Regions from separate parts of the Nocardia sp. NPDC051750 genome, predicted to be linked through region 1. Evidence: riboswitches for the same ligand, from Rfam matches in the RefSeq annotation. Region 1 holds a riboswitch; the other holds the start of a gene.
What was found. A riboswitch is a leader RNA that binds a small molecule or an ion and turns the genes downstream of it on or off. The one in region 1 is predicted to bind thiamine pyrophosphate.
Positions count from the first base shown of each region.

Region 2: it holds a riboswitch for thiamine pyrophosphate, as region 1 does, so the genes downstream of both, ACIA75_RS23265 (TenA family protein) here and thiC (phosphomethylpyrimidine synthase ThiC) in region 1, are expected to answer to the same signal.

Region 1 is NZ_JBITCK010000001.1:417,104-422,602, reverse strand. Features, by position in the region: gene thiC (phosphomethylpyrimidine synthase ThiC) at 1-1,420, opposite strand, end outside; TPP riboswitch at 1,410-1,536, opposite strand; gene ACIA75_RS01750 (Uma2 family endonuclease) at 1,678-2,256, shown strand; gene ACIA75_RS01745 (ankyrin repeat domain-containing protein) at 2,253-3,965, opposite strand; gene ACIA75_RS01740 (exodeoxyribonuclease III) at 4,031-4,867, opposite strand; gene ACIA75_RS01735 (GNAT family N-acetyltransferase) at 4,910-5,499, opposite strand, start outside.
Region 2 is NZ_JBITCK010000005.1:311,098-316,596, reverse strand. Features, by position in the region: gene ACIA75_RS23280 (ethanolamine ammonia-lyase subunit EutB) at 1-1,091, opposite strand, end outside; gene ACIA75_RS23275 (hypothetical protein) at 1,088-1,246, opposite strand; gene ACIA75_RS23270 (hypothetical protein) at 1,306-1,746, opposite strand; TPP riboswitch at 1,854-1,949, shown strand; gene ACIA75_RS23265 (TenA family protein) at 1,918-2,646, shown strand; gene ACIA75_RS23260 (ABC transporter substrate-binding protein) at 2,643-3,665, shown strand; gene ACIA75_RS23255 (ABC transporter permease) at 3,643-4,497, shown strand; gene ACIA75_RS23250 (ABC transporter ATP-binding protein) at 4,490-5,263, shown strand; gene ACIA75_RS23245 (saccharopine dehydrogenase family protein) at 5,368-5,499, opposite strand, start outside.

The sequences.
Region 1 (5,499 bases):
CGTCGTGGTACTCGCGGGCGGTGTCCGGGTCCAGGGACAGGGCGAACTGGTCACGCCAGCGAAATTCGAAACGGGCCTTGGACAATTCGTCGTCGCGGCGCTGGGCGTGCGGGTGGCCCTTGGCGAGATCAGCGGCGTGCGCGGCGATCTTGTAGGTGATCACGCCGGTTTTCACGTCGTCACGGTTGGGCAGGCCGAGGTGTTCCTTCGGCGTGACATAACACAGCATCGCGGTGCCGGCCTGCGCGATCATCGCCGCGCCGATAGCCGAGGTGATGTGGTCGTAGGCGGGCGCGATATCGGTGGCCAGCGGGCCGAGAGTGTAGAAGGGCGCTTCCTCACACAGCTCCTCTTCCAGCCGCACATTCTCGACGATCTTGTGCATCGGCACATGGCCCGGGCCTTCGATCATCACCTGCACGCCATGCGCTTTCGCGACCTTGGTGAGCTCACCGAGCGTCCGGAGTTCGGCGAACTGCGCCTCGTCGTTCGCATCGGCGATGGAACCCGGCCGCAAGCCGTCGCCGAGCGAGAACGTCACGTCGTAGCGCGCCAGGATCTCGCACAGCTCCTCGAAGTGTGTGTACAGGAACGATTCCCGATGATGGGCCAGGCACCACGCGGCCATGATCGAACCGCCGCGCGAGACGATCCCGGTGACCCGTTTCGCGGTGAGCGGCACATACCGCAGCAGCACACCGGCGTGCACGGTCATATAGTCGACGCCCTGTTCGCACTGTTCGAGCACGGTGTCGCGGTAGAGCTCCCAGGTGAGCGCGGCCGGATCGCCGTTCACCTTTTCCAGCGCCTGATAGATCGGCACGGTGCCGACCGGTACGGGCGAGTTGCGCAGGATCCACTCGCGGGTTTCGTGGATGTTCTTGCCGGTGGACAGATCCATGATGGTGTCGGCGCCCCAGCGGGTGGCCCACACCATCTTCTCGACCTCCTCGGCGATCGACGACGAGACCGCGGAGTTACCGATATTGGCGTTGATCTTCACCAGGAATTTCTTGCCGATGATGGTCGGTTCCAGCTCCGGATGCCGGTGGTTGGCCGGGATCACGGCCCGCCCCGCGGCGACCTCCGTGCGCACCAGGTCGGCCGGGACTCCTTCACGGGCTGCGATGAATCGCATCTCCGGAGTGACGAGCCCCGCCCGTGCCCAGGCCAGCTGGGTCCGCGGTCCCGGTATTTCCGGCTTCGCCCAGGCGTCCCGTAATTTCGGCAGCCCCGCTTCCAGATCGATGGTCGCCGAATCGTCCGTGTACGGCCCCGAGGTGTCGTAGACGTCGAAATTCTCGCCGTTGGTCAGATGGATCCGCCGCACCGGAACGCGCAGGCCGTCCACCTCCCGATAGTGCTTGACGCTGCCCTCGATCGGACCCGTGGTCACGGAATCGACAGATGTGCCCGTCATTTTTCCTCCCTACGCCGGCATTACCCGGTCAGGTTCGTACGGTCGACAGCCCTGAACGCCCCGATGGGGCTAGCCGTCCTCTCAGCCCGCTGGTGCGAGCCCCCGTTGGATGAAATTTTCCGCCGCCGACCCTACTCGCTCGCGGGTCGCGCTGCCGGTCGGCGGGGTTCCTGCACCTGTCCGCCGCGAATGTGACATCACCCGGCGTAAGTTGTCCGAATACGGCTTCTGGGGGTCGTGAGCGATAGGGTCGAACGGTGACGCTCTCGCATGGATCGCTGATGACTGTGGACGAGTTCGAAGAACTCGATGCCGCGGCCCAGCGCATATCCGAGGGACTGCGGCTGGAGTACCTGAGCGGTCTGCTGGCGGCGAAAGCGCGCCCGGACGTGAACCACGGCCGGGTCATCCAGTGGCTGGCCCGCTTCCTCGTACCGCGCAGGTCGGAACTGTGGCTTTTCGCCGACCGCGGCCTGCGGGCCGGGCGTGGCAGTGGCAGCCGGGTACGCCCGGACGCGATACTCGCGCCCGCGTCCGCGTTCGCGGGGGAGGGCGAATGGTCGGATCCGCAGCCGGTGTTCATGACCATCGAGATCAGCTCCCGGGCGCAGCACACCGAACTGCGGGATCGGCTGGACAAACCGTTCCTCTACGCCGCCACCGGTATCCCGCTCTACCTGCTGATCGACCGCGGCTCCGCGGAGGTCAACATTTTCAGCGAACCCGACGACGGCCGCTACGCCTCCCGCGAAACCGTCCCGTTCGGCACCGATATCGAAATCCCCGAACCGCTCGGGGTCATCCTGGCCACCGACCCCCTCCTGGACTGGACCTAGATTCCGCCGCCGCAGCCCCCGCCGCCGCCACCCGTATCGCCGCCGGCGCTGCACCCGCTGTAGCCCCCGCCGCTCCCATCTGATGTGTACGGCCCCCGGTCCCCGCTCCCGTCCTGGGAGGTGCGGCCGGAACCGGCACCCCCGGACCCCTGGCCGGAGCGCCGGCGCCGTACACCCAGGATCGCGGCGATACGTCCGGGTTCCTCGTCCAGGAACTCGGCCACGATATCGACGAGATGTAGTCGGTAGTGCAGTTCGCGTACGGCCTTGTCCGCTTCCTGACGGGCGTGGGCTCGGGCCCAGCGGTACGGTTCGGCAGCCTTTGCGACGGCCGCGGACGCGTTCTCCTGTGCTTGCTGGAAGCTCATACCGTGGTCACGCTCGAAATCGGCAAGGAACTGATCCATGGCGGCCTTGCGCACAGCCATGAGCATGCGGCGGTTGCTGCTGTACAGGTCCGGGCGCTGCTGCATCTTCTGGCGTTTGCCGAATGCCCATGTCAGGGGGTTCCAGATCCGCAGCGGCCCAGGATCCCAGGCTTCCCATGCGTCCTGTGCGCGTCTATCCGCCTCGGCCCGGGCGGCGTCGCGCAGGGCACGGAGTTCGTCCTGTCGTGTGCGGGCCTGTACTTCCGCCGGGGCCGCGTTCGCTGCCGCCCGGGCAATCCGGTAGCGCAGCCGCCAATAGTCGCGGTCGGGTGCAGCGCTGCCGATCGTCCTGTTGAAGGTGTTTCGCGGCGAGATCTTCGCCCGTCCGGCCTCGCGCAACAACCGGGTCATATCGTCGAGTCCGTACTCCACCGCCACGTCCAGGGCCGTCCTACCCTCGTCGTCGGCGGCAGTCAGCGCGGCATCCGCAGCGAGCAACAGTTGCGCGATCTCGCTGTGTTCGTGCCGCGCCGCGAGGTGCAGTGCAGTCCAGCCGTTCGGTGTCCGGGCCATGGGGTCCGCGCCGAGTCCGAGCAGTCTCTCGGTTTCCGCGACCCGGCCGTCGGCGACAACGTCAAGTAGCGATATCCCTTCGCCCGGCACCGGGCCCCCGGCCGCATCCGGTACCACCAGCAGGCTCGCGATCTTGTACCTGTGGTGGGCGGCAGCGATATCCTGGGGTGTGTGCCCGGCCGTGTTCCGTGCATCCGGATCCGCGCCGGCCTCGATGAGTCGCCGTACTACCGTCGGCGAACCGGAACGTGCCGCGAGATGCAGTGGGGTGTCTCCGTCTTCCGTGATCTGCCCCGATTCGACCGCTACCCGGACCATCGCCGGATTGCCATGGAAGAACATCAGATCCAGCGGTGACCCCGTGTGCTGGTCCTTCGGATAGAGGTCGGCACCTGCCGCCAGGAGGATTCGGACGATCTCGGGATGGTTTCCGAGAACGGCGCATTCCAGTGACGACCGCCGGAAACGGTACCGCGCTGCCGGGTCCGCGCCCGCGTCGAGCAATATCCGGACTATCTCGGCATCTCCTCGTGTGGCAGCCAGTTCCAGTACCGAAGGCGATTTCTTGTGCCCGACAGCCGGGTCGGCGCCCTGATCCAGCAGTTCGCGGATTATTTCCGGATCTCCCCCTTCGACCGCCACCGATAAGGCGGTGCGGCCCGCCTTGGTCATCGTGTTCGGATCCACTCCGCCCCGGACGAGCTCGAGGATCCGATCGAGGAAACCCTGACCGATCGCATTGGTCAACGCCTGCTCCGGTGAATTCATCAGCGCTCCTCCCGCCCCGATGCCCACAGCCATCGGAAATCCCGCTCCCCGAGCCGAGGGATCTCTTACGCCGCGCCCCCGGAGGTGGCATCGTCGAACACCGCGATCACCGGTGCGTGGTCGCTGGCCCCCTTGCCCTTCCGTTCCTCCCGGTCCACACCGGCATCGACCACGGTAGCCGACAGTGCCGGGGACGCGAGGATGAAATCGATGCGCATACCTTCCTTCCGGGGGAAGCGCAGCTGCGTGTAATCCCAGTAGGTGTAGACACCGGGCCCGGGCGCGAAGGGACGCATGACATCGGTGAAACCGGTCGCGGTGATCGCCGCGAAAGCATCCCGTTCCGGCTGGGAGATATGGGTTTTGCCGGCGAAGAATTCGGGGGACCAGACATCGTCGTCGGTGGGCGCGATATTCCAGTCTCCGACGAGCGCGGTCCTGCTGCCGGGGTTGTCGGCCAGCCACCGGGCGGCGTTCCCGCGCAGTGCCGCCAGCCAGGCGAGTTTGTACTCGTAGTGCGGATCGGTCAGGGAGCGGCCGTTGGGTACGTAGAGGCTCCACACCCGGACGCCGCCGCAGGTCGCGCCCAGCGCCCGGGCCTCGACGGTGGGGGTGGTGATCAGCGCGTCCGCGGCGTCCCGGTCGAATCCGGGCTGATCCGGGAAACCGATTTCCACCTCCTCGAGCCCGACCCGGGAGGCTATCGCCACCCCGTTCCACTGGTTGAGCCCCACATGCGCGACCTCGTAACCGGCCTCGGTGAACTGCTCGAACGGGAACTGGTCGTCGCGGCATTTGGTTTCCTGTAGTGCTACGACATCGATGTCCTGGCGGTCGAGCCAGGCCAGGACCCGGTCCTGCCGGGAGCGGATCGAGTTGACATTCCAGGTGGCCAGTCGCACAGACTTCCTAATTTCTCGCGGGATGTGTCGGTCGCACCACGGCTAAGGTGTGGCCGCGGAACCTCCGGGGACGGCGTAGCGGTAGCTGTGGTGATCGAGGAAGCCCAGCTCGCCGAACAGTTCCAGTGCATCCACATTACCGGCCTCGACCTGCACGTACGCGTGGGTTGCGCCACGGTCGTGACCCCAGCGCAGCAGTTCCCCGCACACCAGGGCCGCCAAGCCGTGGCGGCGGTGGGCGGCCACCACGGCCACACAGGTCAGGCCGACCCAGCGGCGGCCGTCCGAGGCGGTGGTGAGGGCGCCGCGGGCGATCGCGATGGGACTGGGCAGACCCAAGGAGGCGAAGCCCAGCTGTCCCTCGTGGACCGCGGAGAGCACCTCGGGCAGCGGCACGGTGGCCGTATGACCGCTCGGTTCGTCGCCGCGGTGCCGGTGGATCTCCAGCCAGGCGATATCGGGTTCGGGGGCGATGCGCACCATGGACGGCCCCTGCGGAAGCACGAAATTTTCCAGATCGATGCCCAGGACCCGGGTTTCTCCCCAGCTGTTCCAGCCCGGCGGTACGGTGGCCAGCCGGTCGGGTAGCGCGAGCTGCAGCGGCAGCCCTTTCGCCGTGTACCAGGCCCCGA
Region 2 (5,499 bases), on a different contig from region 1:
AGCTTGCCGCAGAACTGATCCTCCAGGCCGGCCCGGATGATCTGCTTCCCGTCGTAGAGGTATTCGGGGCCGATGAACCCCACCACGGTGTTGACCAGGAGCGGATCCAGTTCCCGGGCGACCGCGTAGGCGCGGGCCTCGAGAGTCTGCTGGTCGACCGGCCGGCCGTCGGTGCCCAGGTGAGCGCCGGACGACAACGCCGACCCCTGACCGGTTTCCAGGTACATCACATTGTTGCCGACGGTCCCGCGGCGCAGGGCCCGGCCTGCTTCGTTGCCTTCGCGTAGCAATGCCATATCGACGCCGAAGGCGCTATTCGCGCGCTCGGTTCCGGCCACCGATTGAAACACCAGATCCACGGGGGTGCCGCGGCCGATCAGGTCGAGGGTCGTGGTGACATGGGTGAGTACACACGACTGGACCGGAATATCGAAGCGCTGCCGGATCTCGTCGAGCAGAGACAGTAGTTCGGCGGCACGGGCCGGTGAATCACCGGCGGGGTTGATCCCCACCACGGCGTCGCCGCACCCCAGCAGCAACCCGTCCAGCACGGCAGCGGCCACTCCGTGCGGGTCGTCGACCGGATGATTCGGTTGCAGCCGGGTGGCCAGGCGGCCGGGCAGCCCGATCGTCGTCCGGAAGCCGCTGGTGACGGTGAGTGCCGCGGAGACCGCGATCAGATCCTGGTTGCGCATGATCTTCGAGACCGCCGCGACCATTTCGGGCTTGAGCCCCGGGCCGAGCGCGCCGAGCCGTTCCGCGTGGTCGTCCGCAGCCGCGGCGGCCAGCAGATGATCGCGCAGCCCGCCCACGGTGAGGTGGGCGATCGGTGCGAATGCCGCGGTGTCGTGGGTATCGAAGATCAGGCGGGTGACCTCGTCGGTCTCGTAGGGAACGAGGGCTTCGGTGCGGAACGTGGCGAGGGGGACCTCGGCCAGCGCCCACTGGGCGGCGGCCCGTTCGGCATCCGAGTGGGCCGCGCAGCCGGCGAGCTCGTCACCGGACCGTAGCGGGGTGGCTTTCGCCATCAGGTCCACCAGGCCGTGGAATTCGTAGGACACTCCCGCGAGCTGCTGCCGGTATCTCGTCATCGTGCCGCCACCTCCGTCGATGCGTCCGCCGTCACGTCGGGAAAGTAGCCGAAATCGCCGGCGGTGAGGGTCAGCAGCGGACGCGCTTTCAGGATATTGCCGTGGACGCCGGCGGTCGACACGAGCACGCCCCGGCGCGCATCTCGTTCACCCACGCTACCGCCGTCGCGGTGCTCGGTGCCATCGCAGACCCGAATGCCGGACCGGGGAACAGTCAGGCATCGCGGATATCGGCGATAGGTCGGGGCGGGAGTGAACGTGTCCGTCGGCCGGAGGCGCTCGGGAAGTTCCGTGGACGCGGCTCAGGTGGCGGCGAAGGCGGCCAGGTGGGCTGCGACCGGTTCGGGTGAGCCGCCGGGCCGGTGTTCGCGGCGATCGAGGGCGCGGTCTTCTGTTGCAGGTCCAGTGCCAGGCGGGTCGGGAAGTACCACTCGGTGAAGTCCCGCGGTGGCTCACACAGACTCCGGGCCAGCTGGGCGATCGACGTGACCTCACTGCCAGGAGAGGTGAAAGCCGCTGCGGTGGCGTCGAGTTCGTTGTAGTCGAGCCACCGGTAGACAGTGTCCGGGTTGTGCCGGGTGGGGGAGACCTTCGGTGCGTCGCCGAAGAAGCCGAGGGCGAGTGGACCGCGTGCGATCGTATCCGGCAGCGCCACCCGGCCGGTGCGCTAGGTGGCCGTGGTCGACCGGAGCGTGCCGGGCCGCGCATTATCCGGGCGACCTGGCCGCTTGTCATGCGACGCGCCACTGGTATGGTCGGTTTTGTTCTGACACGGGGTGCTCCGCGACTGCGGGGCTGAGATCACACCCGAGAACCTGTCCAGGTAATGCTGACGAAGGGATGTCTGGTTTTGCTCGCGCACACCGCCGAATCCGGCAGATTCACCGATCACCTCTGGGACCGGACGAAGGGCCTGCGCGGCGCCATCGACGACCTCGAGTTCCTCCGGCTGCTGGGTGACGGCACCCTGCCGCCCGAGGTGTTCCGCACCTATATCGAGCAGGATTCGCTGTATCTCGCCGGGTACTCCAAGGTGCTGGCCATCCTGTCGTCCAAATCGCCCGACGCGGCCGCCGCGCAGTTCTGGGCGAGTTCCGCCGCCACGGCGGTGTCCGTCGAATCGGCGCTGCACGACGACATGCTCAGCGGGGGCCGGTTGCCCGCGCGGGACGGCGAGCCGGAACATTCGGCCGCCTGCCTCGGCTATGTGTCCTATCTGATCGCGACAGCGGCCACCGAGTCGTACGCCGTCGGCGCCGCCGCGGCCCTGCCGTGCTTCTGGATCTATGCCGAAGTGGGGCGTGACCTGGCCGCCCGTGCGTCCGCGGTGCTCGCCGCCGATCCCGATCACCCGTATGCGCAGTGGGTGTCCACCTACGGTGCCGCGGAATTTCAGGAGTCGGCGGCCGCGGCCCGGACCTGGGTCGACGCCGCGGCCGAGGCCGCGAGCGCGCGGGAACGCGAGGCGATGGCGACGGCGTTCACCATTGCCACCCGCTACGAGCTGATGTTCTGGGATACCGCCCTGAACCCGCAGCCCTGGCCGGCTGCGTGAGCGGCCGCCTGCGCCGGGCACTGGCGGTGGCCGTCGCCGCGGTGGCGACACTGTCCGCGGTCACGGCGTGCACCGGGGGAACCGGCGACGATCAGACGATCCGGTTCGCGCTGGACTGGACACCGAATACCAACCACACCGGGCTGTTCGTGGCGCAGCAGCGGGGCTACCTCGCCGACGCCGGGCTGGACGTGGAGGTTCTTCCGTACAACAACACCGCGGTCGATACGGTCATCGACGCCGGTAACGCCGAATTCGGTGTCAGCACCCATAATTCGTCGACCTTCTCGCGCGCCTCCGGCGGGCACACACTGTCCGTGCTGGCCCCCCTGCAACGCTGGGCGACCGGTATCGGGGTGAAAGCCGACCGAGCCGATATCACGCGACCGAAGGATCTGGACGGGAAAACCTACGCCGGTTTCGGCGATCCCGGCGAGGTGGAGGCACTGCAGCAGGTGATCCGCAACGACGGCGGTACCGGTGATTTCGAATCGGTCACCCTGGGCACGTCGGCGTACGAGGCGGTCTACTCCGGCCAGGCGGATTTCACCGTCTCCTACCTGGCCTGGGAAGGTATCGAGGCCGAGCACCACGGAACTCCGATGAAGTACTTCCGGTACAGCGATTTCGGCTTTCCCGAGAGCTACGCCATCGTGATCGACGCCAACGAGGACTGGCTGGCCGCGAACCCCGACCGCGCGGCGAAATTCGTCCAGGCGCTGCAGCGCGGATACCAGTTCGCCGCGGACAACCCGGACGCGGCCGCACAGGACCTCATCGACGCCGACCCCGGGGCATTCAACGACCCGGAGCTGGTGTTCGAGAGCCAGCGCATGCTGGCCGAACAGTTCATGAAAACTCCCGACGGCCGGGTGGGTACCCAGACCCGGGAGCAGTGGGCGGCGAATTCCGGTTTCCTGTACGACAAAGGTCTGCTCACCGGCCCCGACGGCGCACCGCTGACCGAGGAACCCGACTGGTCGACGTATTTCACCGATGACTACCTCACCACCCCGTAGCGACGGCGCCACCCCGTCACCTAGCGGGAAGATTCCCCCGGCCGGTACCGCGTCCGGGCGAACCGTGGGAATCGGCTGGGTGGTGCCGTCCGTCGTGACGGTGGCGGTTCTCGTCGCGATCTGGCAGCTCTATGTCGGGTTCAGCGGTATCCGGCCGCAACTGCTTCCGTCACCGCTGCGGGTGGTGGAACAGGGGTGGGCGCATCGCGACGAGATCGGCACCCACGCCGCCGCCACCCTGCAGGTGACACTGATCGGTTTCGCCGTATCGCTCAGCCTGGCCTGGCTGCTGGCTGTGGTGGTCGACTTCTCGCCGTGGCTGCGGCGCGCGTTCGTCCCGCTGTTCGTGGCCTCCCAGACCTTGCCGATCATCGCGATCGCACCGCTGATGGTCATCTGGTTCGGCTTCGGCATCCTGCCGAAAGTCCTCGTCGTCGCGCTGGTCACCTTCTTTCCCATGGCGATCGGCCTGATCGAGGGTTTCGCCGCGGCCGACCGGGATGCCGGTGCGCTGCTGCGGAGTATGGGCGCCTCACGGGGTCAGGTGTTCCGGTATGTGCGCTTACCGTCCGCGATACCCCGGTTCTTCACGGCGCTGCGGATCGGGATCACCTACGCCGTCGTCGGCGCGGTGTTCGCGGAGTACGTAGGTGCTCGCCAGGGTCTCGGCATCTATATGAATCTGCAGAAGAATTCGTTCCGCACCGACCTCGTACTGGCGGCGGTTCTGGTGACCGCGTGCCTCAGTATCGCGCTGTACCTGCTGACTTTCGCGATCGAACGGGTCGTCGCGCCCTGGTCGCGCGCGGAGAACAGAGGCCCTCGTGACTGATGCGCGCGGTCACCGGATCGTCGTCGACGCTCTCAGCAAATCCTTTCCGCAGCCCGGCCGGCGGCGCGCGAACCGGCTGGTCCTGGACGGCGTATCGTTCACGGCTCAACCGGGTGAGTTCGTCTCCGTGATCGGCCCGAGCGGATGTGGCAAGAGCACCTTGTTCAATATGCTGGCCGGCCTGGAAAATCCTGATTCCGGCAGTATCCACTTCGGCACGAGCGATGGCGAACCGGCCTCCGCCCACTGCGCCTATATGCCGCAGAAGGATCTCTTGTTCCCGTGGCGCACGGTCCTCGACAACACGATCCTGGGCTTGCAGGTGCACGGTGTCCCGAAATCCGAGGCCCGCCGACGGGCCCGGGAACTGTTCGATGTCTTCGGGCTGTCCGGGTTCGAGCAGGCCCGTCCGGCTCATTTGTCCGGTGGTATGCGGCAGCGCGCGGCGATGCTGCGGACCGTGGTCCAGGAGCGCGAGCTCCTGCTGCTGGACGAACCTTTCGGCGCGCTCGACTCGCTGACACGCACCGAGATGCAGACATGGCTGCAAGGTGTCTGGCAGCGGTACCGGTGGATGGTGCTGATGATCACCCACGACATCCGCGAGGCAGTGTATTTGTCCGACCGGGTGATCGTGCTGTCCGCCCGCCCTGCCACAGTGCGCCGTGAGGTGCGTGTCGACCTCCCGCGGCCCCGGGAGCTCTCGATGATCACGGCTCCCGAATTCGTCGCGCTGGAACAAGAATTGCTCGACGTACTGAACTAGAGGCACCCGACCGGCGGTTGCGGGGCCGGTGTGCGGTTCCCGGGTCTCCGATTGGTTCCGACGGGCGGAACTCACCGTGCCGGGCATTTTCCGGATGCCGCCGGTTACCGGGACAGGCCGGCTTCGCGTGCGCCCGCTTCGAGTGCGTCGAGGCCGAAGGCGTCGACCGGGCCGAGCGCACCGGTCCCGAGCAGACCACCGTTCAGCGCGGACTGCGCACCCCAGGCCAGAATCGC